3 regions of the Staphylococcus pseudintermedius genome follow, and region 2 is predicted to be linked to each of the others. Evidence: predicted binding sites of a transcription regulator. Region 2 holds the regulator's gene; each other region holds the start of a gene.
What was found. Region 2 encodes LexA, which represses DNA repair genes until DNA is damaged. Its sites were predicted from a motif close to CGAACATATGTTCG; they were not measured.
Positions count from the first base shown of each region.

Region 1: uvrB (excinuclease ABC subunit UvrB) is a predicted target of LexA. The motif match lies at 9,692-9,705, and genes of this name have one in related genera.
Region 3: P3U61_RS08600 (YolD-like family protein) is a predicted target of LexA. The motif match lies at 2,700-2,713, and genes of this name have one in related genera.

Region 1 covers NZ_CP120150.1:2,009,738-2,020,469, forward strand. Annotated here, with positions in the region: gene trxB (thioredoxin-disulfide reductase) at 1-150, opposite strand, end outside; gene P3U61_RS09515 (tetratricopeptide repeat protein) at 213-1,652, opposite strand; partial or broken gene P3U61_RS12315 (acetyltransferase) at 1,687-1,809, opposite strand; gene lgt (prolipoprotein diacylglyceryl transferase) at 2,159-2,995, opposite strand; gene hprK (HPr(Ser) kinase/phosphatase) at 2,995-3,936, opposite strand; gene P3U61_RS09535 (SHOCT-like domain-containing protein) at 4,446-4,796, opposite strand; gene uvrA (excinuclease ABC subunit UvrA) at 4,800-7,643, opposite strand; gene uvrB (excinuclease ABC subunit UvrB) at 7,649-9,631, opposite strand; gene P3U61_RS09550 (CsbA family protein) at 9,801-10,046, opposite strand; gene P3U61_RS09555 (YfbR-like 5'-deoxynucleotidase) at 10,052-10,693, opposite strand.
Region 2 covers NZ_CP120150.1:1,457,219-1,467,950, reverse strand. Annotated here, with positions in the region: gene P3U61_RS06985 (amino acid permease) at 1-572, opposite strand, end outside; gene rpmG (50S ribosomal protein L33) at 926-1,075, opposite strand; gene rpsN (30S ribosomal protein S14) at 1,247-1,516, shown strand; gene guaC (GMP reductase) at 1,597-2,574, shown strand; gene P3U61_RS06965 (CAP domain-containing protein) at 2,580-3,596, shown strand; gene lexA (transcriptional repressor LexA) at 3,809-4,432, opposite strand; gene sosA (DNA damage-induced cell division inhibitor SosA) at 4,577-4,810, shown strand; gene P3U61_RS06950 (DUF896 domain-containing protein) at 5,077-5,313, shown strand; gene tkt (transketolase) at 5,418-7,403, shown strand; gene P3U61_RS06940 (YneF family protein) at 7,561-7,788, shown strand; gene P3U61_RS06935 (CcdC family protein) at 8,036-8,503, shown strand; gene sbcD (exonuclease subunit SbcD) at 8,662-9,783, shown strand; gene sbcC (exonuclease subunit SbcC) at 9,786-10,732, shown strand, end outside.
Region 3 covers NZ_CP120150.1:1,819,970-1,830,701, forward strand. Annotated here, with positions in the region: gene P3U61_RS08580 (1,4-dihydroxy-2-naphthoate polyprenyltransferase) at 1-335, shown strand, start outside; gene P3U61_RS08585 (ABC transporter permease) at 651-1,415, opposite strand; gene P3U61_RS08590 (ABC transporter ATP-binding protein) at 1,412-2,062, opposite strand; gene P3U61_RS08595 (GNAT family N-acetyltransferase) at 2,055-2,630, opposite strand; gene P3U61_RS08600 (YolD-like family protein) at 2,769-3,179, shown strand; gene P3U61_RS08605 (CPBP family glutamic-type intramembrane protease) at 3,326-3,928, opposite strand; gene P3U61_RS08610 (YkvS family protein) at 3,935-4,120, opposite strand; gene P3U61_RS08615 (lipoate--protein ligase) at 4,308-5,300, shown strand; gene P3U61_RS08620 (IDEAL domain-containing protein) at 5,522-5,740, opposite strand; gene P3U61_RS08625 (competence protein ComK) at 5,977-6,594, shown strand; tRNA gene P3U61_RS08630 (tRNA-Asn) at 6,807-6,881, shown strand; tRNA gene P3U61_RS08635 (tRNA-Ser) at 6,883-6,971, shown strand; partial or broken gene P3U61_RS12300 (hypothetical protein) at 7,517-7,624, opposite strand; gene P3U61_RS08640 (SdrD B-like domain-containing protein) at 8,373-10,732, shown strand, end outside.

The DNA.
Region 1 (10,732 bases), 550 kb from region 2:
TACTTCTTCAGTGTTTGCCATTTGTCCACCTGGCATACCACGTTCAATCATTACTGTATTTAAATTCGCACGTGAAGCATAAACAGCAGCTGTCATGCCTGCTGGTCCTGCACCAATAATCGCAACATCATATCTTACTTGTTCTGACATGATCTGTTCCTCCTTTAATTTCATCATACGCATTTTACAACATTTAATTCATGGACTCAAATTTAAATGCTCAACAGATGCTGAAGTGCTTGTTCAAAAGCATCGGTTGCCACATCAAAATGTTCAATAATTTGTGGTCGCGTCATATCATGGTCTTCTTTTTGATTGAAAAAGAGATAAGCGACCGCAGCCACATACGCTTCCACTTGTTCCTGGTCGACTTGCTCGACTAATAGACTTTCTGCATAACTAATCCAACTTAAAAAGAGAGAGGCATAAGGTTGTGTTTCTGGGAGGCGATAAAGTATCTCCATACCTTGATGAATAAAGTGTAGTTTTCTCAGTTGCAGATTTTGAATGAGATAAGAGAGATACAATTTTTCATAATCTCCCATTGATTCTAAAATCGTCCAAACTTCTTTCGTCATCAAAATTTCTTTACCGTTGAGTTGATTTAACAAAAAGAGACCGTACAAACGTTCATGTTGATCATCACTTAGCAACAAAGGCTCCACATGTTGATTAAAATAATGGGCACTTTCCTCAATGACCCATGGTGGAAAACCACGATTCGCTTTCGAAAATTGAGTTAACACTTGCCAAAAGTGATGGCTTTGCTCGATATTTCCTAGGTAATAATAATTGAATGAAAGCGCATGAAACAGTTGAAAGGTCTGAAACTTGCCTTTGCGGTGAAGTGGCACTAACAACTGTTGAGAGGCTGGATACTGCTTTAAATAACTGAGCACAATCCCAAGCTTAAAAGACTCTTCATCATTCATCGGTCGGATTTTGTTTAATATTTTCACATAATTTTGGAAGCGTGTTTGTTGATTCATGTTGTAGAGTAACAAAGTGTAATGACATAACGCATGCACATCGGAAGGGTCCTCTTTCAACAAACGCTCAAACATCTCTTGAGCGATTTTGTTTTCATTTAAATAAAGATAACACATCGCGAGCAAATTACGGATGATTCGATTATCTTGAATTTCTTCGTCCTGTCTCAACAAATACTCACGCGCTTCTACCAAACGGCCTTGACCGAATAAATATTGAAAAATGACTTGTACGACAAACAACTGACTTTCTTCTTCAAGCGGATGTTCGCCGTTGAATGCCACTTCAAATAAGTCTTCCAACTCTTCTCGATAGGCTTCGTCATCAGCTAAAAAAGCATAACTTAAACCGAATAAATACGCTTTGTTTGGCTCATTTAAATCAATATTCAACTGACTTAATTCATAGTAAGAAGCTTCCAATTCATTCCCCTTACTAATTTCTTCATAATAAATTGCTTCAGCACGTCCTGGCGCATTCAACTTGATAAAACATGTCGCAAGTTGCTGTTTCGCCTCAAAACAATCTGGTGACAACGCTAACACTTTTTCTAAATAGCGTTGTGCTTTTACATAATCTTGTTGTTGTATTTTTTGTTTTGCTAGACGTTCATAAAGTGCCACATCATCGCTGAACTGTATAATATTTCGTTTTTGTGTCATCCATTGTCACCTCTCTTTTCTAATGTTTTGAGTGCAGTTGTATCGGATTGCCATACGCCACAGTATAATCAGGAATATCTTTAGAAACGACACTCCCCGCACCAATTTGAACGTGGCTGCCGATTTTCACACCTGGTAATACGGTCACATTCGCACCAATCATCGTATGGTCCCCGATTTCAACTTCACCGACTCTTAACGATTCAGTTAAAAATTCATGGGTTAATAAAGTCGTATTATAACCAATGATGACGTTATGACCAATTTTTATTTTTTCTGGATATAATAAATCAGGCACCGCTTTAAAAGCAAATGCAGTTTTTTCACCTATCGTCATTTTTAATAAACGGCAGTACATCCATCGTTTCACACCTACATGAGGGACATATCTGGCTATTTCAATAATGAGCGTATTTTTAAGAAGTCGCATAAAGCGGATATAACGATACAGATCATGTAATGCATTATGACAGCCCGCAGGATAAACTTTAAGTCGTCTCTTCAACTTAACGTTTTCCTTTCTTGTCGAACGGCCAATTGAGCACGTTCACTTCGCGATAGAGCGGGACATCTTTTTTAAGTCGACGCCATACAATAAAGATAACACCGATGATAATGCATACAATTGAGACCGCTTGTGCAATTCGAATCGTCTCCGTTAACATCAAACTGTCTGTACGTAAGCCTTCTATGTAAAAACGACCGACCGAATACCAAATGATATAGATGAAAAATGTTTCGCCGATTTTCAAATGACGACGGATAGTGATTAAAATAATAAAACCGATAACATCCCAAATCGATTCATATAAAAATGTCGGTTGGTAATAAATGCCGTTGATTTGCATATTTTCAATAATAAATTGTGGTAAGTGTAACGATTCTAAAAATGAACGGCTCACTGGACCGCCGTGCGCTTCGTGGTTCATAAAGTTACCCCAACGTCCAATACCTTGCGCTAAAATAATGCTTGGTGCCACCACATCACCTAATTGAAACGGATGCCAGTTTTTGCGATAACAATAGTAAGTACCCATCGCAAACGCACCGATGAGACCACCGTGTATTGCAATACCGCCATGCCATATCATCGGAATTTCTATCGGATTTTGAATATAATAATCCAGTTGGAAAAGCACGAAATATAAACGCGCACTAATAATCGCAACAAATACACAAACTAATAAAATATTGACAAGATCATCTTCGTGGAAACCGACTGACTGTGCACTTTTTTGTGCAATCCAATACCCAATTAAAATCGCGCTCGCTATGATAATACCGTACCATTTCACTTCTAAGCCGCCCAAGGAAAAAGCGACTGGATCAATGTATCCTATCATTATTCTATGTCTCCTTTATCTTGTTGACTGTTTTTTAAGATTTCAGCATTTAAACGTTCATTAAACTCTTCTGCTGTATTAATTCCCATAATATTCAAGCGGTAATTCATGGCCGCCACTTCAATGATGACAGCTACATTTCGCCCTGGACGAACAGGAATCGTTTTTTTCGTAATTTCGGTATCTAAAATCTTAAGTGTTTCATGATTTAAACCGACACGGTCATACAATTTATCTTGATGCCAAGTTTCCAGATTGATGTTTAAGCGAATGCGTTTTTGCGTTAAAATCGAACCCGCACCAAACAATGTCATCACGTTAATAATGCCCAATCCTCTAATTTCTAGCAAATGTTCAATGATTTTAGGCGCCTTACCAATGAGTTGATCTTTCGTAATCTCTTTGATTTCTACGTTATCATCCGCAACAAGACGATGACCGCGTTTCACAAGTTCCAAAGCTGTTTCACTTTTACCTATACCGGAATCACCTGTAATTAATACACCGACACCATACACATCGACGAGGACACCATGTAACGATGTAGAATTTGCAAGTTCATGTTCGAGATACGTCGTCAAACGCCCCATGACACGTGTCGTTGCTTCTTCGACATAAATCAACGGCGTATCTAACTCCTCTGCCGCCTCTAACAACTCATCCGGCGCATCATGCCCTCGTGTAATAATAATGGCTGGTGTTTCAGGACGGCAAAGTTTACGCATACGTCCTTTACGTTCAGCATCTGGTAATAAATTGTAGAAAGATAGTTCCGTTGTACCCAAAAGTTGAATACGATTGGAAGCGTAGTGAGAAAAATACCCTGCCATTTCCAAACCGGGCCTTGAAATATCTGTATTACGTATTGGACGATTTAACCCCGCTTCACCAGCGACCACATTCAAATTAAATCGCTTAACTAAATCTTGCGTCGTTAACATCTAATCACCTCAGTTTTACTGTTTACTTTAAATCAAACTTTATTTTTAATCACTTTTGACTACGCATTACTTGTTTCATTATACATGAATCTCCACAATTGAAACACATTTCAACACGTATGCAAAATCACGAAAAACGTGCTAGCTTTGTTGTGCATTTCCATTATCAAAAGTTCAGTGTATCCGTATGAGCATCGCTATATCTTAACACATATCCCATCTTTTTTGCAGTACCCTTTAGAATTCAAAGTATACCATTAAAAACGCATGAGAGATACGCAACTTTAGTTTGAAAAAATGGATTACTTTGAGGCAGCGAATCTAAAATGTTATTCACGTTTTCAGGTTGAATCAATGCGATGTAGTATTAACCACACAGCTTTCATTGTGAAACCGTAAGAACGTGCAGCACGGTGTGACAATCTATGTATGATGACAACCTAGTCTATGTGAAACATATGTGGCAAAACAAAAGGAAGCATACCATTCACAGTACACTTCCTCACCTATTAATCTTTCTTCATTTTCTCTCTCACTTCATTCAACGTCTCCTCCACTTTTTTCAAAGCCGCTTGACGTTCACTTTCACTCATTTCTTTCACTTTATCACGATTCACATTAATAAGCTTTTGACCATGCTTTAACAAACTCGCTACACTATCCAATGTGTTATTCACAAAACCCTCTACCGTCTCTTCAAAATCACGCGTCGTCTTTTCAGTACGATCACTTTTATTTGTCGTTGTAGCATGTGTTACTTTTTCTTCCGTTGTCATCGCGTCCAATAATGTCGTTGCTTCTTCTACAGAAATTTTGCCATCTTTCAGTAATTCCAATACTTTGACTTTAGCTTCTTCCATGGCTTAGCCCTCCATTCGTTCCTTATCACGCGCTAATACAGTTTTAAGATAACGACCCGTATAAGATTCTGGGATAGCGGCAATTTCTTCAGGTGTCCCTGTCGCAAGAATCGTACCGCCACCGTCACCACCTTCAGGGCCTAAATCAATTAAGTTATCTGCTGTTTTAATGACATCTAAATTATGTTCGATGATTACAACGGTATCACCATTTTCAACAAGTCGATTGAGCACTTTTAACAATCGACTAATATCATCGACATGTAAGCCTGTTGTCGGTTCATCGAGAATATAGATTGAGCGTCCTGTTGCTCGTTTGTGTAATTCTGAGGCAAGTTTAACACGTTGCGCTTCTCCACCTGAAAGTGTCGTTGCAGGTTGCCCAAGCGTAATATAACCTAATCCAACATCGACTAAAGTTTGTAATTTGCGTTTGATTTTAGGAATGTTTTCAAAAAATTGAGTTGCGTCTTCTACAGTCATCTCTAACACGTCAGCAATATTTTTTCCTTTATAAGTGACTTCCAACGTCTCACGATTGTAACGTTTGCCATGACATACTTCACAAGGTACATACACATCAGGCAGAAAATGCATCTCTATTTTTATAATACCATCACCTTTACATGCTTCACAACGGCCACCTTTAACGTTAAAACTAAAACGCCCTTTTTGATAACCACGTACTTTTGCTTCGTTCGTTGAGGCAAAGACGTCTCGAATATCATCAAATACGCCTGTATATGTGGCTGGATTAGAACGCGGTGTTCTTCCAATAGGCGACTGATCGATATCAATAATTTTATCGATTTGATCCATACCTGTAATTTCGTCATGTTCACCAGGTTTGATTTTTGATTTATTAATCGCTTTAGCCAATGATTTGTACAACACTTCATTCACGAGCGAACTTTTTCCTGAACCTGATACACCTGTCACAACATTCATGACAGAGAGCGGAAAATCAACGTCGACATTTTTGAGGTTATTACTGCGCGCACCTTTGACTGAAATTTTACGGTCAGTCACTGGACGACGATGTTCCGGAACGGGAATGAACTTTTTACCACTTAAATATTGACCAGTGAGTGATTTGGCGTTACGCATCACTTGTTTCGGCGTACCGCTCGCAACGACTTCACCGCCGTGCTCACCTGCACCTGGGCCAATATCAACAAGGTAGTCTGCCGCAATCATCGTGTCTTCATCGTGTTCAACCACAATTAATGTGTTTCCAAGATCACGCATTTCTTGTAATGTATGAATCAAACGATCGTTGTCACGTTGATGTAAACCAATAGATGGCTCATCTAGCACGTACAAGACACCTGACAAACGAGAACCGATTTGTGTTGCGAGTCGAATACGTTGCGCTTCCCCACCTGACAATGTGCCAGATGAACGGTTCAGCGTTAAATAATCGAGTCCAACGTTATTTAAAAAAGCTAACCGCGACGTAATCTCTTTTAAAATTAAATGAGCAATTTGTGCGTCTTGTTCAGTTAGCTCAATATTTTCGTAATATGTCAAAGCTTCTTTAATGGATTGTTCCACCACTTCGCCGACATTTTTACCTGCCACGTACACCGACAATGCTTCGCGACTCAATCGTTGGCCATGACACGTCTCACACACTTGTTCACCCATATATTTTTGCATCATTTCACGTACGTATTCTGAAGGTGATTCGTGGTAACGGCGCTCAATATTCGGGACCACCCCTTCAAACGGCATCGTACGTTTACGCTCTTGACCGAATTTCGACTTGAATGTAAACTCAATTTCTTTGTCCCCAGAACCGTATAAAATGATGTTTCTTTGGCGTTCAGTTAATTTTTTAAATGGTTTGTCCATATTGATTTTGTATACTTCACATACACGTTTTAACATCGATGGATAAAAGTCCGAACTTGTCGGCTCCCACGGTAAAATGGCGCCTTCATTCAGCGTTTTATCTTTATCCGGAACGACTAAATCCAAGTCTACAGTTAGCTTTTGTCCTAAACCATCACACGTTGGACACGCGCCAAACGGACTATTAAAACTGAACATTCTCGGCTCTAATTCACCGATTGAAAAACCACAAATTGGACATGCATGCTTTTCTGAAAACTCTAGCTTATCTCCATCAATAATGTCCACGACGAGTCGACCGTCTGCTAATTCAAGTACGGTCTCGATGGAATCTGCTAAACGTGTTTCAATACCCGGTTTCACGACTAAACGGTCCACGACGATTTCAATCGTGTGGTTTTTATTTTTATCAAGTTCCGGTACTTGTGTCACGTCCATAATTTCACCGTCAACACGCACACGTACATAACCTTTTTTACTAATGTCCGTTAATAATTTTTCATGCGTCCCTTTACGATGGTTCACTACAGGTGCTAATAGTTGGATTTTCGTACGTTCTTCCAATTCCATAATACGATCAACCATTTGTTGTACGGTTTGTGATTCGATTTCGATACCATGATTGGGACAAAAAGGCTTTCCGATACGCGCATAAAGGAGACGAATATAATCGTAAATTTCTGTTACAGTCGCCACCGTTGAACGTGGGTTTTTACTCGTTGTCTTTTGATCAATCGATATCGCTGGAGATAAACCTTCAATTGTATCTACGTCTGGTTTATCCATTTGCCCTAAAAACTGACGAGCATATGCGCTTAAAGACTCCACATATCGACGTTGCCCTTCAGCATAAATCGTATCAAATGCGAGCGAGGACTTCCCCGATCCTGACAGTCCTGTCATGACAATTAACTGATTTTTTGGCAATTCGATATCAACATTTTTTAAATTGTGGGCACGGGCCCCTTTCACTACGATTGATGGTTCTTCCATGCATTTCACCCTTTTGATTTTAATTCAAATAATAAATCTCTTAATTCGGTTGCTCTTTCGAAATCTAATGCTTTTGCTGCTTCTTTCATTTCTTTTTCAACATTTTCAATCGTTTTTTCACGTTCTTTTTTCGTCATTTTCTTCGGTACTTCTTTACGTTGATCTTCATTTGTTTCATCCGTTTCGACCGTTGCACTAATGACATCATGAATCTCTTTATTAATTGTTTTCGGTACAATGCCATGTTTTTCATTGTATGCGATTTGAATTTCACGACGTCGTTCCGTTTCATCAATCGCGACTTTCATGGAATCCGTTATTCGATCTGCATACATGATGACATGCCCTTTATCATTACGCGCTGCACGGCCCATCGTTTGGATTAACGAACGCTCAGAACGTAAGAAACCTTCTTTATCCGCATCCAAAATCACCACTAATGAGACTTCTGGAATATCAAGTCCCTCTCTAAGCAAGTTAATACCGATGAGCACATCAAATGTTCCCATACGTAAATCTCTAATGATTTCAATCCGTTCTAATGTTTTAATTTCAGAGTGCAAATAATTGACCTTTACACCGGCTTCTTTTAAATAAGTCGTTAAATCCTCACTCATTTTTTTCGTTAACGTTGTGATCAGTACACGTTCGCCTTGTTCTGTTCGTTCTTGAATTTCACTGAGCAAGTCATCGATCTGATTTTTCGTAGGGCGGACTTCGATTTTTGGATCTAACAAGCCAGTTGGTCGAATAATTTGTTCAATCATTTCATCTGTATGTTCGATTTCATATGGACCTGGTGTCGCCGATACATAAACGAGTTGTTTCGCTTTTTGTTCGAACTCTTCAAACTTCAATGGTCTATTGTCTAATGCACTTGGAAGACGGAAACCATGCTCAACTAACACTTGTTTTCGTGCTTGGTCTCCATTGTACATTCCACGAATTTGAGGTAACGTCACATGCGACTCATCAATCATAATAAGCCAATCATCACCAAAATAATCTAACAAAGTGTACGGTGTAGAACCGAGTGGTCGCAATGTAAGATGAACCGAATAGTTCTCAATCCCTGATGTAAAGCCCATTTCGCGCATCATCTCTAAATCATAATTTGTTCGTTGTTCTAAACGTTGCGCCTCGAGTAATTTATTTTCACTTCTTAAATATGCTAGTTGTTCTTCTAATTCTTTTTCAATACGCTCAATTGCAATCTTCATTTTTTCTTCACGGGTTACGAAGTGAGAAGCTGGGAAAAGTGCAAAATGTTCACGTTCTTTTAATACTTCGCCTGTTAAATAGTTAATTTCACTAATACGGTCTACTTCATCACCAAAAAATTCCACACGAATACATAACTCTTCACGTGAAGCTGGGAAAATCTCAACGACATCGCCGCGTACTCTAAATGTTCCGCGTCTAAAGTCAATGTCGTTTCGTGTATATTGTACGTCAACAAGCTTTCGCAATAACTCACTTCTATCCATTTCCATCCCTACACGAATGCTTACAACTAAGTCACGGTATTCATCTGGATTACCTAAACCGTAAATACAACTTACACTGGCGATAATAATGACATCATCTCGTTCAAACAGCGCACTCGTTGCTGAATGTCGGAGTTGGTCTATTTCATCGTTAATTGACGCATCTTTTTCAATAAACGTATCGGTAGACGGAACATACGCTTCTGGTTGGTAATAGTCGTAGTAACTAACAAAATATTCCACTCTATTTTCAGGGAAGAAGGTTTTGAACTCACTGTACAATTGCCCCGCTAACGTTTTGTTGTGGGCAATAATCAGCGTCGGTTTGCCCACTTCTTTAATGACATTGCTCATCGTAAATGTTTTACCCGTACCTGTTGCACCGAGTAATGTTTGGTGACGTTTACCTTCTTCTATTCCTTTTACCAGTGCTTTGATAGCTTGGGGTTGATCCCCTTGTGGTTCGAAATTTGAAGCAATTTTAAAGTCGTGATGCTCCATTCACTGTCCGCCTCCTATCTACTTAATACTCATATTTTAACAGAACACAATGATAAAATACAAACATTTGTTCGTAATCCAACACAAAGAGGAATGCTTCTGATTACCTTCAAACTGTGTCAGATTCACTCCTGATGTCGCTATAATTGTGAAGGCGTATGCACAACGATTACATGCCGCCCTCTTTATCATGTTCGATATGATGAATTTTTAGTTCTTCTACAATAATATACCCTGCTAACAATGATACAACGTCAAGGAAAATAATCCATTCATTATGAAAAAAACCTTTATAAACTGATGCACCGATTACAACTAATGTAATGAGCGTCCCCATCCATTTACTTCTCGTTATCGCGCTGAAAATAACCACAAGGACACAAGGAAAAAAAGCGGCCAGTAGATACCAAATCAACCCTATCACATCTTTCTTTTATTTAGGATTTGCATCGTCATTTCTTTTAATTCAGTGCGTGGTATAAATCTTTCAGTTAACATTTCTGGAATAATATTTTCAATAAAATCCTGTACGGAAGCCAGATGATCAAATTGCATAATCGTTTCAAGACTCATCTCATATATTTCAAAAAATAGAGGTTCAGGATTACGTTTTTGAATTTCACCAAATGTTTCATACAATAAATCAATCTTATCTGCGACTGATAGAATTTGTCCTTCTAACGAGTCATCTTTGCCTTCTTGCAAGCGACGACGGTAAATATCTTGATACTGTTCCGGAATTTCTTCTTTAATGAATGTATCAACCATTTCCTCTTCTACTTGTGAAAACAGTTTTTTCAATTCACCACTCGCATACTTCACAGGCGTTTTAATATCTCCTGTAAACACTTCGGCAAAGTCGTGGTTGAGCGCTTTTTCGTATAAACTTTTCCAATCCACTGTCTTACCGTGATGCTCTTCAACTGTACCTAAATACTGAGCAATTTTTGTAACTTTAAAAGAGTGTGCGGCTACATTATGCTCGAAGTATTTAAATTTCCCAGGTAATCGAATGAGCTTTTCTAAGTCTGATAACCTTTTAAAATATTGATGAATTCCCATAATCAACCTCCTCCTGTCATATTTACATTTGATGTCCAT
Region 2 (10,732 bases):
TCACCCGTTGTAAAGTGTTTAAAACCGTAATAATGCCCTCCTAAAATACCGAAAATCATTAAAATGCCTAGGACGATGAAAATAATAATCGTGACAACTTTAATTAAAGATAGCCAAAATTCAGCTTCACCAAACGCTTTAACGGTAAAGATATTCACTAAAAATAATAAGGCTAAAAAGATTAAACTCCATACAAGCGGTGAGAAGAAATGAAATGCATCCCAATAGTTAATGACACTCGATGCAACGATAATATCTACACTTGTGACAAGAGACCAAATTGTCCAGTATAACCAACCCATCGTAAAACCTAAAGATGGGTCTACAAAACGATTGGCATAACTACTAAATGCTCCAGACACAGGGTAAAAAGTTGCCATTTCTCCTATTGATGACATTAAAAAGTATAACATCACCCCGATGACTAAATAAGCAAGTATCGCGCCACCTGGACCAGCTTGAGCTATCACCCCACCAGTTGCGACAAAGAGCCCTGTACCAATCGCGCCTCCAATGGCAATCATTGTAATATGTCTTGATTGGAGGCCTCTGCTTAAATTTTTTTCTTCCATACATATCTTCTCCTCAACAATTAGCTTTCTATATATTTTACTTGTTAAGGGGATGAGTTTCAATAAAAATTTGCGACTTTAAAGCGATAAAATATCGAGGGGATTAAAATTGAGTATGAAAAATAGAAAATACGGTGGAGAAATTCATCATGATACAAAGGGTGTAAGCAGTTTTGCGACTAATATGTAGAATAGTTGTATAATGAAAAGGTAAATAAAAAAGTCAAATGATGTTTGAAATCATTTGACTTATGTCGTATTTTAATTATAAGCAAGGTGACGCGCTCGCTAACGCATTGATGTACTTGTGTAATAAGCGTTGCACAATCAATGACAGTGATTATTCACTATGATTATTTTGTTTCTCTGTGTAAAGTGTGTTTGTTTAATCTTGGGCAATACTTCATCATTTCAATACGCTCAGGATTAGTTCGTTTGTTTTTAGTTGTGATGTAGTTACGGTCACCACATTCAGTACATGCTAAAGTTACATTTACGCGCATGACTAGTCCCTCCTTTTCAAATTGAAACTATTACGATTTATTATTTTAGCACGAGCCAAGCATTTTGCCAACTCTTTTTTATTTTCATCAATTAAAGTCTTGCCAAGAAGAAGAGGCATGTGCTAATATGTAAAACGTAATTATTACGATTTGTAAGGAGTGTTCATATATATGGCTAAAAAGTCGAAAATTGTAAAAGAGCAAAAAAGAGAAGCATTAGTCGCAAAATATGCTGAATTACGTAGAGAATTAAAAGCAAAAGGCGACTATGAAGCGTTAAGAAAATTACCAAGAGATTCTTCACCAACACGTTTAACACGCAGATGTAAAGTGACAGGTCGTCCTCGTGGTGTGCTACGTAAATTTGAAATGTCTCGTATTGCATTTAGAGAACATGCTCATAAAGGTCAAATTCCTGGCGTTAAAAAATCAAGTTGGTAAAGCGACCCCCTCTTTATTTTACTTTGTTCCTTAAAGGTAGTATATTATCAAAGGAATAAAAAGATAAAGGGGCTTTTTTTATGAAAATTTTTGACTATGAAGATATCCAACTCATCCCGAATAAAAGTATTGTAAAAAGTCGTTCAGAAATCGATACATCTGTACAATTTGGCCCGAAACGTTTTAAATTGCCAGTTGTGCCAGCTAATATGCAAACAGTGATGAATGAATCTTTGGCAGAATGGTTTGCGCAAAATGATTACTTCTATATTATGCACCGATTTGATGAAGCAGCGCGTTTACCTTTTGTCAAAAAGATGCAAAGTAAAGGGTTATATGCTTCAATTTCTGTAGGTGTTAAACCTGGAGAATTTGAATTTATTGATGCCTTGAAAGCTGAGAATCTTACACCAGAATATATTACAATTGATATTGCACATGGGCATTCAGATCAAGTGATTGGCATGATTCAATATATTAAGGAACATTTACCTAAAGCGTTTGTGATTGCAGGTAATGTCGGTACACCAGAAGGCGTGAGAGAACTTGAAAACGCGGGTGCTGATGCAACGAAAGTCGGTATTGGTCCTGGGCGTGTTTGTATTACAAAAATCAAAACTGGATTTGGGACAGGTGGATGGCAATTAGCTGCAGTCAATCATTGTAGTAAAGCTGCCCGTAAACCTATTATTGCAGACGGTGGTATCCGTACACATGGCGACATTGCAAAATCAGTGCGCTTTGGTGCATCAATGGTCATGATTGGTTCTCTCTTTGCGGCTCATGAGGAATCACCGGGTGAGACAGTGGAAATAGAAGGTAAAAAATATAAAGAGTACTTTGGCAGTGCGTCAGAATATCAAAAAGGTGAACGTAAAAATGTTGAAGGCAAAAAGATGTTTGTCGAACATAAAGGCTCACTTCAAGATACTCTTGTAGAGATGCAGGAAGATTTGCAAAGCTCGATTTCTTATGCAGGTGGCAAAGATGTAGATGCCTTAAGAAAAGTAGATTATGTCATCGTACGCAATTCTATCTTTAACGGAGACCGTGACTAAAGGAGCTGTTCGTTATCAAAAAATTTCTCTCAATCACCGTTGTAGGTATCATACTTTTATTACTCATACCACTTCAGCCGAATGAGACATTTTCTAAAATTGCGACACCATTTACCCAACAAATCGATCAACTTGTAGAAGGTAAAACGAACGAAACAACACTTAAAAAGCCTAAATCACAAAATTTTGCACTTAGAAATATTCAGATGAACATGAGTCGTAATGAAGTCGAACAAAAACTCGGTCCACCTGAGTCAGAAATTGGTAATGAATACGGAACAAAATGGCAAGTTTATCATCAAGATTTTAGTAACTTCGTGATGGTCAGCTATATTGATAACAAGGTGCACGGTCTGTATACAAATCAAAATATGATTACATCGAAAAGTGGTGTGAAATACGGAACAGCTAAAAAAGCGGTACGTAAAGAACTGGGTCAACCGATTAAAGGGATTCAAAAAGGTCGCACCATTTATGAAAATGATAACGATGAATACGATATATTTGATAAAGACGGGATTTATACGACTGCATTTTATGATCAACATGAAAATAATCAATTAACAGGATTAATGCAAATCAGTCATCAAATGGAAAATAGATTGAACAGTCAATATGCAGCCCCATCAAAATATTTACAAGAAAGTTTTGAGAAAGAAGATTATTATTTATTAAATGCTGAGAGAGTTCAAAAAGGATTGCAACCCCTTAGCTATTCGAACAAATTAGCTAGCACTGCGCGTAAGCATAGTACGGACATGGCTGAAAATCAATATTTTGACCATACAAATCTTAAAGGGGAATCACCATTTGAGCGTATTGAAAAAGACGGCCATCAATATCAGACAGCGGCAGAAAACTTGGCATATGGTCAAACGAGTGCAATTTTTGCGCACCATGGATTAATGAATTCAAGTGGGCATCGTAAAAATATTTTGAATGAACATGTCAAAACAATCGGTATTGGTGTAGACTTTAATGAGAAACACCAGCCGTATTGGACTGAAAACTATATAGGCTAATGTTTTGAATGGTAATTTTGGGGAATAGCAATCGTGGAAGTGATTTAAATGACATCAAAGCAGAATCATTCAAAGCAAAATACTTTGAATAAAAAGCAATCACAAGATGATATTTTAATACAAGTGAAAAAAATTCTGAATAAAAATTAGCAAGCGCGGACCTTACATATAAGTTGTAAGGTCCATTTTTTGAAGGAGTGGTTTACGCAAGATTACATTTCTCTAAATAAGCCAATGACTTTACCTAATACTGTAACTTGTTCTAGATAAATAGGTTCTAAACTACTATTTTCTGGTTGTAAACGATAACGATTTTTTTCTTTGTAGAAACGTTTTACAGTAGCTTCATCTTCCTCAGTCATTGCAACAATGATGTCACCATTTTCAGCAATCGATTGACTTCTTACAATAACTTTATCTCCGTCTAAAATACCAGCTTCAATCATACTATCTCCCATAACGTTAAGTATAAAAATCTGGCCGTTATGTGTCGATGTAAAATGTTCAGGCAACGGATAATACTCTTCAACATTTTCAATAGCAGAAATAGGTGTCCCTGCTGTAACTTTACCGATGACAGGGACATAGATTGTTTCTTCCATATTCACAGGTTCGCCCATCAATTCATTCACAATCTCTATAGCGCGCGGTTTTGTTGGGTCTCGTCGAATATAGCCCTTTTCTTCTAACCTTGACAAATGCCCATGTACAGTCGAACTTGAAGCTAACCCCACAGCCTCACCAATTTCACGAACACTTGGTGGATACCCTTTTGATTGCACGACATGTTTAATAAATTCAAATATTTCATTTTGTCTTTTAGTTAATTCTCTCATTTTCCACACTCCTTCTCAGTACTATTTGTTGATATTATAACATACCACGCGAACATTAACAAACGTTTGTTCGTTTTAGTGTTGACATAGAACGTTCGTTCTGTTAGATTATTAATGCAAACAAATGTTCGAGGAGTGACGAAGATGCTTCACATTAAAAGTTCAGAGGTTTACTTGTTCTTATCAGTGTTTATCATTTCTTTAATCTTATTTTTATCCTTCTTTTTACTCGCCACTGATGCAAGTAAAACAGAACAAACGTACGAAATGACAGATCATCAACTTAAAACGACACCAACAGAACAACAACAAAAATACGAACAGCAGCGTAACCATACAAACGAACAGTCCGTTGTAGCTGTGACGTTGAGTCATTAAATAAGCCATACAAAGACCGTAGTGAAAAAAAGGTTCAGGTGATTTTCTCTATGGTCTTTTTCTAGTTTCTTCTTTAATACATGTAAATTCATTAAAAAACACGAAATGGTCTTTTTAGTAGATGGAATTACTATACGAGAAAAAGTGTTAGCTTGGAATAACGCTCAAACAATGACAGCGCTTACTTTTATGCTGAGTTCAAGCATTTGGTTTTATAACATTTTTCTGTTATATTTTTGTAAAGAAAATCACGGAGGGGAGCTCATATGCTTAGTAAAGAAAAGTTAAATCGAATTAATGAACTCGCAAATAAGAAAAAAAGTGAAGGCCTTACTGAAACGGAAGCAAAAGAACAATCTCAATTAAGAAGTGAGTATTTAGAAGTATTTAGAAGCAGTTTTAAAAGCCAAATAGAAAACACAAAAGTGATAGATCCAGATGGCAATGACGTAACGCCTGAGAAATTAAAAGAAGTTCAAAAGCAAAATCAATTACGTAGTTAGTATTTTTGAACATAATGGATAACGCGGTGCCATTTATTAGGTTTCAGACAGTGTTTCGGTTATAATGTAATTATGATATGGAATCAGAAAGGAAGGATTTTCAAATGAGTCAACGAAATGATAGCTTAGCTATAAATACAATACGTGGATTAAGTATTGATGCTATTGAGAAAGCGAATTCAGGTCATCCTGGTTTACCAATGGGGGCAGCACCAATGGCATATACTTTATGGACACGCCATTTAAACTTTAATCCAAAGTCACATGAATATTTCAACAGAGACCGCTTTATTTTATCAGCAGGTCACGGATCAGCATTGCTTTATAGTTTATTACATGTGTCTGGTTCACTCGAACTTGATGAGTTAAAACAATTTAGACAATGGGATTCTAAAACACCTGGACACCCAGAATATCACCACACACAAGGTGTAGAAATTACGACTGGACCACTTGGACAAGGTTTTGCGATGTCAGTTGGTATGGCAATGGCTGAAAAACATTTAGCTGCTAAATTCAACAAAGATATCGACGTTGTTGATCACTACACTTATGTATTGGCATCTGACGGTGACTTAATGGAAGGTATTTCACATGAAGCAGCTTCACTTGCAGGTCATTTGAAATTAGACAAATTGATTACACTTTATGATTCAAACGATATTTCTCTAGACGGGGAAGCTTCAAAAGCATTCTCTGAAGATATTAAAAAACGTTTTGAAGCTTATGGTTGGAACCACATTCTTGTAAAAGACGGTAACGACATTGAAGCGATTGATAAAGCGATTGAAGAAGCTAAAGGTCAAGCTGGTCCAACAATCATTGAAGTGAAAACAATCATTGGTTACGGTTCACCTAACAAATCTAATAGTAACGCGTCACACGGTGCGCCACTTGGTGAAGAAGAACGTAACTTAACATTCGAAAGCTATAACCTTGATCCATCTAAACATTTTCATGTTGAAGATGAAGTTTATGACATTTTCAATTCAACAATGATTCAACGTGCGGATGAAAATGAAAAAGCATGGAAAGAAAAAGTGGAACAATACGCTGAGAAATACCCTGAATTATACAAAGAGTTTGAAGATGCTATGGCAGGTAAATTACCTGAAGGCTATGAAAATGAACTTCCTAAATTTGAACTTGGTCACAAAGGGGCTTCTCGTGCAGACTCTGGTGATGTGATTCAAGCGTTAAGTAAAGCCGTACCAACATTATTCGGTGGTTCAGCTGACTTAGCTTCATCAAATAAATCAAATGTTAAAAACGAAACTGACTTCTCTGCTGAAAATGGCGTTGGTAAAAACGTATGGTTCGGTGTACGTGAATTCGCAATGGCAGCAGCTGTTAACGGTATGGCTGCACACGGCGGTTTACACCCATATGGTGCGACATTCTTCGTATTCAGTGACTATTTAAAACCAGCATTACGTTTAGCAGCCATTATGGGCTTACGTTCAACATTCGTATTCACACATGACTCAATTGCTGTAGGCGAAGATGGTCCGACTCACGAACCAATCGAACAATTGGCTGGTTTAAGAGCGATCCCTAACTTAAACGTTATTCGTCCAGCTGATGGTAACGAAACACGTGTTGCATGGAAAGTCGCTGTTGAATCAAACGGCACACCAACTGCATTAGTATTAACTCGTCAAGGTTTACCTGTATTAGATGTGGAAGAATCTACAGTTGAAGAAGGCGTAAGAAAAGGTGCTTACGTTGTATTCGAAACTGAAAAATCTCCAGAATACGTTTTATTAGCATCTGGTTCAGAAGTGAGCTTAACAGTAGACGTTGCTAAAGCACTTGAAGAACAAGGTAAAGGTGTACGTGTCATTTCAATGCCAAACTGGAACGCATTTGAAAATCAATCAAAAGCATACCAAGATGAAATTTTATTACCACATGTTGAAAAACGTGCAGCTGTTGAAATGGCAGCTTCATTAGGTTGGCATAAATACGTTGGTATGAACGGTGTTGTTGTAGGTATCGACCGTTACGGTGCAAGTGCGCCTGGCGACTTAGTTGTTGAGAAATACGGCTTCACTAAAGATAATGTTTTAGCAGAAATTGAAAAATTATAATTTCCTCTAAAATAGTGTCAAATATAGCGTCGAGCTCGATCAGTCGATTTTGAGCTCGGCTTTTCTTTTTAGATTTGGTATAAATTTGTCTTCCATATCTTGAAAAGCATACATAATTTTAGTAAAATGCAAAAGGATAAAGAAAGTGGGTGAAACTATGGCTACATGGTTAGCAATTTTATTAATTGTTATTGCACTTATCGGTGGATTAGTTGGGGGCTTTTTCTTAGCACGTAAATATATGATGGATTATTTAAAGAAAAACCCACCAATCAATGAAGAAATGTTACGCATGATGATGATGCAGATGGGACAAAAACCATCTCAAAAGAAAATTAATCAAATGATGACAATGATGAACAAAAACATGGATAAAAAAATGTAATGTTCTTTAACGTTAACGATAGCAAGGATTTGTGCTGGAATTAAAAAATCGCGCATCCTTGCTATTTTTTTGAAGGCAAGCGAGACAACAAGTTTTTGGTTTCAACAGTTCAACGATACTTTTTAATATGGAAAACTATTGAATATATCCATTTTCCATTCAAAACGACAAGTATAGACCATTACTCATTTGACTTGTCATATGATATACTTATTGGTATCTTTGGATGATGTTAGGAGGAGCAGCGTTGACATATTTAGTTCTATCCATACTCATTGCGTTTGTAATGGGTGCAGGTGTCATTGTCATTAGAATGAAGGCGCAAAAATATCCAGTAAATACAAAGAAAATTATTTTGCCTCCTTTCTTTATGGCTACGGGTGCACTGATGTATGTCGTCCCTTATTTTAGATTAACTGGTTTTGAAATCATTGAATCCGTCGTGTTAGGGGTTGTTTTTTCAAGTGTACTCATTATGACCTCGCATTTTGAAGTCAAAGGTAGCCAAATTTATTTAAAAAAATCTAAAGCATTCCCATTTGTGCTGGTCACGTTATTACTGTTTCGTACAGTGCTGAAAGTCTTCTTAGGTAATTCTGTAGACCCTGGGGAATTAGCGGGGATGTTCTTCTTGCTCGCGTTTAGTATGCTTGTACCTTGGCGACTTGCAATGCTTTATCGATATAAAAAAATCAAAGACCAAATTGTCGCATAATGAGTATGTTATTGACCTTTGCAGTGAGCGTGCTGCGAGGTCTTTTTTCTATAGTTGAAAGCAAGTGCAAAATGTTAATAAATAGCGTCGGCAATCACTTGAAATGAGCCATAGCATGCTATAAAATGAAATCGAACATTTGTTCTGAGGTGATGGAATTGAAATTAATACATACGGCCGATTGGCATTTAGGCAAAGTTTTAAACGGTCATTCGTTTTTGGAAGATCAGCAATACGTATTAAAACAATTGATTGAAGTGCTTGAACGTGAACAACCGGATGCACTCATTATTGCAGGAGACATTTATGATACGGCTTATCCGAGTAAATATGTGATTCAACTGATGGAAGAAACGATTGCAAAAATCAATTTAGAGATACAAATCCCGGTTGTGATGATTAATGGCAATCACGATGGTAAAGAACGTTTGCGCTATGGTGCCTCTTGGTTTCGACATAATCAGCTTTATATTACTACGGAAATTGAGCAATTTTTTGAACCAGTGATTTTGGGGAATGTGGCCATTTATACGCTACCATTTTTTACTTTATCTGAAGCACGTGAGTATTTAGAAGTGTCTGTAGAAAATTACGAAGAGGCTGTGAAAAAATTAGTCGATCAAGTAAGACCACAGTTAAATCCTGCAATGACGAACATTTTAGTGGGGCATTTTACGCTTACAGGTGCGCCAAAAAGTGATTCGGAACGTGATATTACGATAGGTACTATTGAAGCAGTATCGCCACAATTTTTGGTAGATTTTGATGCGGTCATGCTTGGACATATTCATCATCCTTTTGCGAGTCAGTATCAAAACGTTGTGTATAGTGGTTCACTGTTGCAATATTCATTTTCCGAAGTGCAACAAGTTAAGGGAGTGCGCTTATTTCATATTGAAGCCGATCAAGCGATACGCCAAAGTTTTATCCCATTAAAGCCAGCCCGTGAATTAGAAGTTGTTGAAGCAAGTTTTGATGATATTATGAATGGTCGTTTTAAGCGTAAAAGTGATGACAATTATTTTCATTTTAATGTTGAACAATTAACGCACGTCAAAGACCCTATGCAAAAGTTGAAACAAATTTATCCGAATACACTGTCGTTAACGCAACAAACACAACCGTCATCTTATCAGTCTAAAGTATTGGCAGATGTTAAAAAGTTATCCCCATTAGATATCGTGGGTCAATTTTACTCTGAAATGACGACCGATACGCTTTCAGAGACGCAAAAAAGTAATGTCATCCAGTTGTTAGAAACGATGAATGAGGAGGAATAATCATGAAACCATTAAAGTTGCACCTTCAAAATTTCGGCCCATTTTTAGATGAAACGATTGATTTTTCCCGTATTCAATCTAATCAACTGTTTCTGATTAGTGGTAAGACAGGTTCAGGTAAAACGATGATTTTTGATGGGATTGTGTATGCATTGTATGGTCGTGCATCGACAGAAAAAAGAGAAGTGAAACATTTAAGAAGTCATTTTGCAGCCGCTACCAAACCTTTAACCGTCACGTTTGAATTTGAAATTTCTGGTAGATTATATAAAGTCGTTCGTGAAGCATCGTTTTTAAAACCAGGTAATAAAAATGAAACGAAACCGAAGCTTGAAGTGTATCGTCATAAGGCAGGGCGCTTTGAACTTATAGAGAGTACAATTCAAGCAGGGGAACGCTTCATTTTAGAACTTCTAAAACTCAAACAAGATCAGTTTAGACAGTTGTTCGTATTGCCTCAAGGGGAGTTTAAAGAGTTTTTAGTCTCAAATAGTTCAGATAAGCAAACTATTTTAAGGACGCTTTTTAATACGCAATTATATGATATGTTGAAAAATCGACTCACTGATAAAACGAAAAGCATGAAAAATGAAATCGATCAAATCTATACCAAAATACAAAGTGCTTGGGATGAATTGTATACACTAGACCATCCTGATTTAGTAGTGGAAAAAGGACTCAAAAGTGAACAATATGATTTGATGATGGCTGCATTACCTCAATTTGAAACGATTGCAGAACAACAAGTTTCAAAAGTGCAAGAAGAAAAATCAAAGGTTGAAAAAGAATTAAAAAGTGTGAATGAAGCAGTAGAACGTCAAATTTTACGCCAACAATTATCTGAACAACAGATACAATTGAAGATGAAACTTGAGCAATTTGAAGTACGCCAACTGCACATTCAGCAACTTGAACAGCAATTAAAGTTAATGAATGAAAGTAAAATGGC
Region 3 (10,732 bases), 360 kb from region 2:
ACATTCGTGACCGAGTTAAAGACAGTCAAAGTGGTAGACGTACTTTACCTATTTTATTAGGAAAACGTGGCTCACTTATCTTTTTAGCAACATTTTACGCGATTGCCTACCTTTTTGTCATTTACACTGCACTTTTCAAAGATGGTGGTTCACTGTTCTATTTACTTGTACTACTGAGTTTCCCATTACCAGTGAAAGTGTATCGTCGTTTCCAAAAGAATGATACACCGCAATCAATGATGCCGGCAATGGCTGCTTCAGGTAAAACGAATACATTATTCGGTCTACTATACGCATTAGGTATTTACATTAGTGCATTGCTTGGTGGCGTATAAGTTAAAACACTCGATAGAATCGAAGTCTTAGAATAACAAAGGCTTCGATTCTTTTTTATAGTTTTATATATATCGTACCACACTATTCGCTTACAAATGAAAATGTATTTACGAAATTTTAATATATCTCTACTTTACCATTTTTATCATTCATGTCATCCTCTATTTGCATACGTAAGATTAAAGAAACACCACGCTTTTGATATCTTCACGCACTTTGTAAAAATCGGAAAGCTCTTCTGAATGTCACGCATACTGTACCATAACAGTATGCATTTATCTCTTAAACGTCATGCCTCAAAAACGGTATATTAGCTAATTCTGAGACGCTTGTACTAATTGATGGCGCGCATTAAAAAATTGTCGATAGGTCAAATACGTCGCAACCAATGCTGAAATAATCGTCGCTGTAGTATGAATAAATACGACCATTAACTGAAACTTAATCGCTTGTATCGGTGGCACACCTGCAATAATCATGCCCGTCATCATACCTGGAATCGATACCAGGCCATACGTCTTCACAGAATCAATCGTCGGCACAATCGCGACTTTGACACTTTCTCTTATCGCTTCTTTTGCCGCCATAGCTGGACTTGCACCTAAAGAAAGTTTGGCTTCAATGATCGCTGTCTCTTTCGTAAAGATACGATTTAAATTTTGATAACTTAAATTGATCGCAATCATGCCATTACTACCGACCATCCCCGCAACAGGAATAATTTCATTCGGCTTAAAATCAATAGCACCCGTTAAAAGCACGCCACCTAAAGATAAAATTGAGCCTGTGAGTATCCCTGCTAAGGATATCCAAAACGCATGCTGCACCACTTCTGGTTTTCGCTTTTGTGTATTGGCAGCCGCGTTAACCATAATGACTAAAATGAGTAACAGTACAATCCATGTCGTTTCTAATTTAAAAACAAATTCTAGTAAATAACCAATAATCACTAATTGAATCACTGCACGTATCGCCGCAATGATTAAATCTTTAGCAATATGTAATCGCTCTTTAAACGAAACTAAAATGGGAATGAGTAGCAATAATGATGTCAATAATAGCGAAGTCGTACTCATCATGACAAACGCGCCTCCCTCGTTAACATACCATTACGAATTTCCATTTTGCGGTGAAATTGGCGTTGACTTTGTGCATCATTGTGCGTAATCCACAAAACGGACATGCCCTCTTGAACTAAATCAAACACCAATTCTTCAATTTGACGACTGCTCTTATCATCTAACGCACTCGTCGCTTCATCAAGCATCAGTATATCTGGCGTAAACATGAGCTGACGTGCAATCGTGATTCGTTGTTTTTCACCCCCGGACATATGTTGCACCTTGTCCGAAAGTTTGTATTTTTTTAAACCTACTTTTTCCAATAGCTTCTTTGCTTTAGACTTATTAAACGAAACTTGACGCACCTTTGCCGGAAAAGCTAAATTATCTTGAATCGTCTCACCAAACAATTCCACACTTTGCGGCAAATAACTAATATGCTGTCTTAATATTTCGGGTGAATAGTGTGCATAAGGTTGTCCTTTAAATTCAATATTTCCACTAGTTGGGCTCATTAAATCTGCAATCAACCTCAACAGCGTACTTTTACCACTTCCAGACGGCCCGACAATAGCCACCGCTTCACCTTTGTCGATATGACAACTGATATTGTATAAAATTTTGCGTTCACCGCTTTCGTAGCTGACATTTGTTAACTCAAGCATAAGCGTTACCCTCATTTTGGTAGATCATATAGCGGTATTCATGCCCATAAAGCACTTTTTTCATTTTTTCTTGAAATCCCAACTTACAATACAACTGATAGGCACGTTCATTTTGCTCATCACAGTTCAAGCCCCATGTCACTTCTGGATTCGATTGGAGCCGTGCTTGAATCAATTTTGTTGCAATACCTCGACCACGAAACTCAGGGAAAGTAGCAATCGTTTCAATATAAACATCTCCTCGCTCTGCCTCTAATACAGGTAATGGCGTGTCTGTTTCTAATTGAATCTTTTCGGCTAATGTTAAATTTTGCCAAGCCTGTTCGTATGCCGCTTCGTACTGGCCTGGATACGCAATCAAGATACCTGCCACTTGTCCTGCGACTTCATAAATATCTACGTGTTCAATATGATTGCGATAATGAACTTCTGTGGCGCTTTTAACAAGTGCTGCTATCACGGTTTCTTTCTCATAACGACGCACAATTTCAAGTTCCATATCTTGCCAAACGAGGTATGTTAACTCTGCAATCGCACGCGCATCTTTGGGTGTTGCTTTTCTAATCATATTTGAGTCACCTCACTCTTTACATTTTAGCCTATTTATCTGATGTTTAAAAATACCCCAACATTTCTACAAACAAATGTTCTAAAAATACTTCACAAATAAGAACGGGTGTTCTATAATCAGGTTGAGGTGATTTCCATGCATGATCATACGCTCCCTACAGCATACCAATCTGAAACAGACTATCGAAAAATTCCAAGACAATATCTTAACACTCGAATTCCTAGAGGGCGCGGCATTGTGAAATGGGCCCCTTTCGCAACATTGCCCGAACAGTTTGAAGCAATTAAACAATTCGAAGCCAATCAACTTAAAATTGACCGTCCTGACTTAAGCGAAGATCAAATCAATGAACTGAACCAAATGCTGCATTTAAAAATAGCGCACAATGCTTTTAGTAAAATTCACTATTGGCGCGCTAGACACATCCATACTATTCAAGGCTATATCGCGAGTATCGATACATTGACAAACGAATTAGTGCTCACTAATGAACGACGCACAGATCGATTAGTCATCGGATTAAACGAATTGTATGCGATTGAATAGTATCGCGTGATTGACTTTATTTTATCTTATACCCTGATTTGAAAAAAGATGTCATCATTTGATTCAAAAAGATGTATTGGCTATGCTTTTTATCACAAAAAAACACAGCAAACATTGCACGAATAACAACATTTACTGTGTAAGGTTTAACCATGAAAAATCAATAAAATGACGACCGCTACAATTTGAGCGACTGTTGTGGTGATAATTCGGCGTGTGTACATATAACTAAAACCGAGTAACAATTGGCAAACAAAAATGAATGTCACAATCCACCATTGATCTAAATAGATAAAAAATGAACCTGAAGCTAAAGCACCGATTATTATAGCGAGCCACGGTTTTGAAGTCATACGCACGATGCCTTTTTGTAAAATGGTACGCATATATAATTCATGACATGGCATTACAAATAATAGCGTCACTAAAATTTGCCATTTAAAATAAACACCTGTTCGTGATAATTGTTTAATTAACGAAGCATACGTCAGTTCTGAAGTGATCCATGAGAAAATGACTTGTATCAGTACAAGCGCAACACCAGTCGCTAACCCTATGGCAATGGATGTTAATAATCGTTTGGAGGCAAAATCTCTTTGATAAAAGACATAACTAATGCCTGCGATTAACATAATTCCTGTATAGAGTTGCCAATATACACCATGCTCACCCCACAACAACATTAAAATAATGTGGAAAGCAATAAAGCTCAGTATAAACCAAAGTAGCGGTTTGTTGATCTTTTTCATATACGTTTATCCTTTTTGTTCAATAATTTTATATCTCTTATGATTAATCACTGTTTTTTCAGGCAAATCTAACTCGCTGAAATTTTCCATGATCGTTAAATCAACAATGACAGAGTTATCATTGATTTTTTCAACTTTTCCTCGTATCCCATCATAGAATTCTACGATATCTCCTACTTCTGCAATTGTCATCTTTCTGTCCCCCTTAGAAATTTACTAGCATATATTGTACTAAAATTTACATTTTAAATAAACAATTTACGTCAATTGTCAGAAATTATTTACATTCAGGGTCTTTTTAAGATAAATGATTGGAAAAATCGAATTAAATCATGCATAACATAAGTAAGGGCATATTGGGGGAAAGGAGTGTTTATGAGTGAAGTTTATTAATAATCAAAACCATACTGATCCAACATTAAACTTAGCAATGGAAGAGTACGTATTAAAAACCGTACCTATGGATGACGACGATAGTTATTTTCTATTTTACATTAACAGACCGTCCATCATTGTGGGAAAAAACCAAAATACGATTGAAGAAGTACATCAACCTTACATCGAAACACATGTGATTGATGTCGTACGCCGTATTTCTGGGGGTGGCGCAGTGTATCATGATTTCGGTAATTTAAATTTCAGCTTTATTACTAAAGATGATGGCGATAGTTTTCATAACTTCAAAAAATTCACACAGCCGATTGTTGAAGTGCTCAACGATTTAGGTGTAAAGGCTGAACTCACAGGCCGCAATGACATTCAAGTTGGTCAAGCTAAAATCTCTGGTAATGCGATGGTCAAAGTCAAAGACCGTATGTTTAGTCATGGGACACTTATGTTGAACAGTGATTTAGATGAAGTGCAAAATGCATTGCGTGTCAATCCTGCAAAAATTCAATCAAAAGGCGTCAAATCTGTCCGCAAACGTGTCGCTAACATTCAAGAATTTATAGATGAGCCGCTTGATATTGAAACATTCAAAGCCATTATACTCAAAAAATTGTTCGGTGAAGCAGAAGTCGAATCTTATACTTTGACAGAGGAAGATTGGAAAAATATTGAAAAGTTAAGCAACGAAAAATATCGCACGTGGGACTGGAATTACGGTAAAAATCCAAAATATAACTTTGAACGCGAGCATAAATTTGAAAAGGGTTTTGTTCAAATTAAACTTGATGTCAAAAAAGGTCGTATTGCGCATGCTAAAATTTTCGGGGACTTTTTCGGTGAAGGTGATGTAGCTGAACTTGAAAATGCACTGACAGACATTTTACACCAAAGAGCAGCCATTCAAGAAGCGCTCAAAGATTACGATCTTTATCATTATTTTGGCGACATTCCTCGTGATGACCTCATTGACATGATGGTTTAATACATGTAGATCACACTGTTATTAATCATATTGTATATTAACTTCATCTGATTCCGAGTCAAATGTGGCATATTTCACTTCCGTTAAAAGTGTAAATATTCTCTTATTGGTTGATTTCTGGATATAAGATGGTTAAAAATTGAACATATCGACGTAAAAACAGGACTACCTCATACATGACGGATAGTCCTGTTTAATTTGAAGATGTGGATGCACTTTGACTACTCACCGTTGACTGCCTCCAACTCTAAATATTCATCAGTATACTTTAGAAATGCTTGTTCATTTTTATTAACCAATGCTTCATCAATTAAATGCTGCAATTTTTGCTTCCTTTGATTCTTCAATGCATGTGCAATCACAAGTTCAACGCCCAGCTGATTAATCGTACGTACCGGGTCAGCAACCATTTGTTTCTTTACATCAGTTTGATTTTTCATGTTGAGTCACTCCTTTGTGTTAAATGCATAGTATTAAGTTATTTAATAGTATAACGAAACATGTCGCAAAACGCAACGAATTTTCTGAATTTTTAAAGTAATTAAGTCAAATTTTTATCTGCTTTTTGTAATATTATCCATATATTTACAAAACGGCATTGACTTAGTTCAGAATATTCATATAATAAGAATTAGACAGAGAGACCCGACACCTTAAGAGATAGGAGGGTTCTATTATGGACCAAAAATCCAACATCATGTATGCAATTAGTAAGGGAGATATGTTTTTGAGACCAGTAGATGGTCCTGATGGTGCACTCACGAGTACGGAAATCTATAGATATGATGGTGATCATTTTATTATTCACGATCGTGCCCAACGTATTATTGAGCGCAGTTGTAGACATTACGGTGAATCGTACTCAGGAAGAAAAGCACAAGCTAAACGTATCGCCAATATCTCTAACAAGACACCCATATTGCTCACTCCAATTTATCAAACCTACTTTTTCCCCACTCACTCGGATAGGGTTCCTGAAAATAGTTGGCTGAACATGCATTACGTAGTCAAACTTAAACCATTAAAAGGCGCCCGTTGTAAAGTCACTTTTGCCAATGATTTAACTGTCACACTGCCTATTTCGCATCATAGTGTTAAACATCAATTTTTGAATTGTGTTTATTTTGCTTATTTAGTAGGAAGGTCTAATCAAGTACAAACACATAATCCTGAAAAACCTATTGATTATGACCAACAACCTTTTAATATTTTTGAAGCACTATCGCAATATGCTTTATTAGAAAATGCAAAAAGAGAATTAGAAGAAAAGAAGAAAAAAACGACTTACCTGTAGCTATGTTATTTTGAATTTTGTATTGAATAAATTATGATTGTATGACTTGCGAGAAAACGCAACATGTTTCATCTAGACTATTTATTCAACAAAGTGTAAAGTTAGCGGAATTTATATACGCATAGTGTAAATGTTCCGTTAACTTTTTTGTTATTAACCCTTGATTTCTCCAATGATGTTGATATAATAATATTTGTGATTGAAAAAGTTATTCCACAGTAGCTCAGTGGTAGAGCTATCGGCTGTTAACCGATCGGTCGTAGGTTCGAGTCCTACCTGTGGAGCCATGGAAACGTACTCAAGTTGGCTGAAGAGGCGCCCCTGCTAAGGGTGTAGGTCGCGAAAGCGGCGCGAGGGTTCGAATCCCTCCGTTTCCGCTAGATAGAGAACAATAGTTAATATTTGTTTTCTTAAAACTGACAAGAACGCTGTTACGACGGCGTTCTTTTTATTTTTGTTTAGCATTCACTAATATCTGTTTTAAAATAAGCGGTCAAGTTGTGGTCAAATAAATCACATTTTTACTTTTTAGCTCTTTCATTGACCAAATTTTGACCAAATCAACTTTCGAACAGTCAATAAACACCCCACCTATTGCAGGCGGAGTTAGTTTATTCGTTTTCTTTTTCTAGTTGTGGTACCTGATAAATTATTTTTTGAAAGTGTTTTTTCTCTTTTTCAAATCTACATACAAAGAAACTGATCCACAGAATAATACAGCTAAAGGCATTAAGCATAAGTAAATATCAAACCCCTTATACATAAAAACAAAGAAAAAAATTATGCTTGCTATAACTATAAAAACATTAAACATTATTGAAAAGAAATTTTTATTCAAAATTACATCCCCTTCACCTTTTTTTCGAATTAATTAAATTATCCATTTCTTTAGGATTACTTTTTTCTTTCTCAATAAGTAATCCTATGATATCCATATCGTAATACTTAGAAAGCTTAAACAAATTATCCAAATCAGACAAAGTTTTTTGTTTTCCCAATTGTTGATGCTTTGTATCGAAACTTCTAACTCTTTTGAAACCTTCTCTTGAGTTAAACCTTTATCTTTTAGATGTACATCTTAAAAGGTGGACTAAAATCCGACTTTTATTATATGTTTTTATTAGGTAAATATTATAGATTGGACGTTACGTTAAAAATCGTTCAAGCATATTTGAATAATAACTTAAGTTCTAAAATCTCCCCCAAAATATAGCGTATCGGATAGTTCAATAATTAATAAATGACACAAACAATATTTGAAGTTCGAGTCAACTAGATGAGATGAAAAATTACAAAAAGGGGAGATACTAGATGTTTTTATAAAGTATCTTTTTAAAATTTAGATAAGAATATCTATTGTCTAATCATGAAAAAACCAGTCATTTTAAAATTTCTATCTTTTTTAAATTTTCGTAGCTAAAAACAATCCATAAAATCTTCTCCAAATATCTCAATATTTTAAAGTCAACTATCATTGGAGCTCGAATGTTAGAAAGTACTATAATGCCATGTTTACTTCTGTAATATATCATTAATCAAAAACGGTTAAATTCCAAACAACCTCTATGCTATTCAATCTTATTGATAGAAGTATTATATAATTATTTCCACTTATAAAAATAGAAATTTTATATAAGTGGAAAATTTTAGTTTTAGAATTCCATTATTAATTAAAATTTTTAATTGCTTTTGTTGTTTTAAACAATTGGTTATGATAGAATTCAAACACAATCGATTATAATTTAAATCGACAAAAGTTAAATGGAGATGATATTTAAATGAAACACATGAACTCGAAAAGTAACCGAACGCTCTCTCGCTTTTCAATTCGAAAATGCTCTGTGGGGACAGCATCGTTTTTAATTGGAACTGTTGCGTTTTTCGGAATACATCACGAGGCTTTCGCAGCTGAAAACTCAACAACTCCCGTCACTGTAGCGCAATTACAAGACCAAGGCGATACCAATGAAGTGTCGACAGAAAAACAAGATGATACACAAGCAAAAGCGAATGCACTTTCTACAGATAATTCAACACCTACAACAGAACAATCAAAAAGTGATACCGAACCAACGCAAAATCAAGAAGTGAATGAAAAAGAAGCAACACAAGTTGAGCAAACTCCAGATAATGCATCATCAGAATTTAAAGACAGTGCAGCACAAGATGAAACAACATCGAAAGACGCTGACATTGCTCAAACAAAAGAAGCAAAAAATGAAGCATTGCAAAGTGACTCATCAGCAAACCTATCAAATCAAGAAGCAGAAAAAGAAAACACAACTAACAGTGAATCTCAAGTAAATGAACAACCTAAAGCAGATACAACTTCTGATTCACAAGTTTCAAATACACCTCAACAAGATCCTACATCGACAGTACCTTCACCAGAAACATCAGAAGACAATCGACCTTCAACAGAATTAAAAAATAGTGAAACAACTGCTTCTCAAACAACTTTAAACGAACAACCTACTGAATCAACATCCAATCAAACTAAAACGACAAAAGCACCAACAAATACAACAGTCGCAAACAAAAAAGCACCTACACAATTAAAAGACATTAAAGGTACAACTCAACTTCGCGCAGTCAGTGCAAGTCAACCTACTGCTGTTGCAGCTGGTGGGACAAACGTAAATGACAAAGTAACAGCATCAAATATGAAAATAACTGAATCTTATATCGAGCCAAACAACTCAGGAAACTTTTATTTAAAAAGTAACTTTAACGTAAACGGGACTGTTAAAGAAGGTGACTACTTTACTGTAAAAATGCCTGACACTGTCAATACTTTTGGTGACACGCGCCATTCACCTGACTTTAGAGAAAAAATTACAAATCAAAAAGGTGAAGTTGTGGCTTTAGGTGAATATGATGTTGCCAACCATACTATGACATACACGTTCACTAATGTCGTTAATAATTTAGAAAATGTGTCCGGTTCGTTTAACTTGACTCAATTTATGGATCGTAAAGTGGCAACAGATTCTCAAAAATATCCATTAAAATACGACATTGCAGGCGAACCTTTAGAAACATCAATCACTGTAAACTACGGTCAATATTACAGTGAAGGTGATTCTAACTTAAAATCAATGATTACTTCAGAAGATCCTAAAACTGGGGACTATGACCAATACATTTATGTTAACCCTTTACGAAAAACGGCGAACGGTACAGTTGTAAGAGTTCAAGGGTTCCAAGTTGATCCAACTAAGAGTAATGGGCAAGTGAAACCAGATACAACGCAGATCAAGATTTTAAAAGTTGCTGATGGTCAACCACTTAATAGTAGTTTCGGTGTGAATGACAGTGAATATGAAGATGTCACAAAACAATTTAATATTGTTTATCGTGATAATAATTTGGCAGATATTTACTTTGGCAACTTAAATGGGCAACGCTATATCGTTAAAGTGACGAGCAAAGAAAATTTGGATTCTAAAGAGGATTTAAACTTGCGTGCTATTATGGCCACTCAAAACCGATATGGTCAATATAACTATATTACTTGGGATAACGATATTGTGAAAAGCTCTTCTGGTGGTACAGCCGACGGAAATGAAGCATCATATCAATTAGGCGACAAAGTTTGGAATGATGTGAATAAAAATGGTATCCAAGATCAAGGTGAAACTGGTATTGCTGATGTAAAGGTTACTTTAAAAGATCTTGATGGCAACATTTTGGATACAACTTATACAAACACGAATGGTAAATATATCTTTGATAATTTAAAAAATGGTAATTATCAAGTGGATTTTGAAACACCGGAAGGCTATGCTGCAAGTCCATCCAACCAAGGTAATGACGCCCTTGACTCTGATGGTCCTACAAATGCACAAGCTGTCATTAGTGATGGGAACAACTTAACTGTCGACCAAGGTTTTTACCAAACTGAAACACCAACACACAACGTCGGCGACAAAGTTTGGGAAGACTTAAATAAAGATGGCATCCAAGACCAAAACGAACCAGGTATCGCTAACGTTAAGGTCACTTTAAAAGACGCGGATGGTAACGTTGTGGATACACGTACAACTGATGATAAAGGGAATTACTTATTCGAAAAAGTTAAAGAAGGCGAATATACAATTGAATTTGAAACGCCTGAAGGTTATACACCGACACAAAC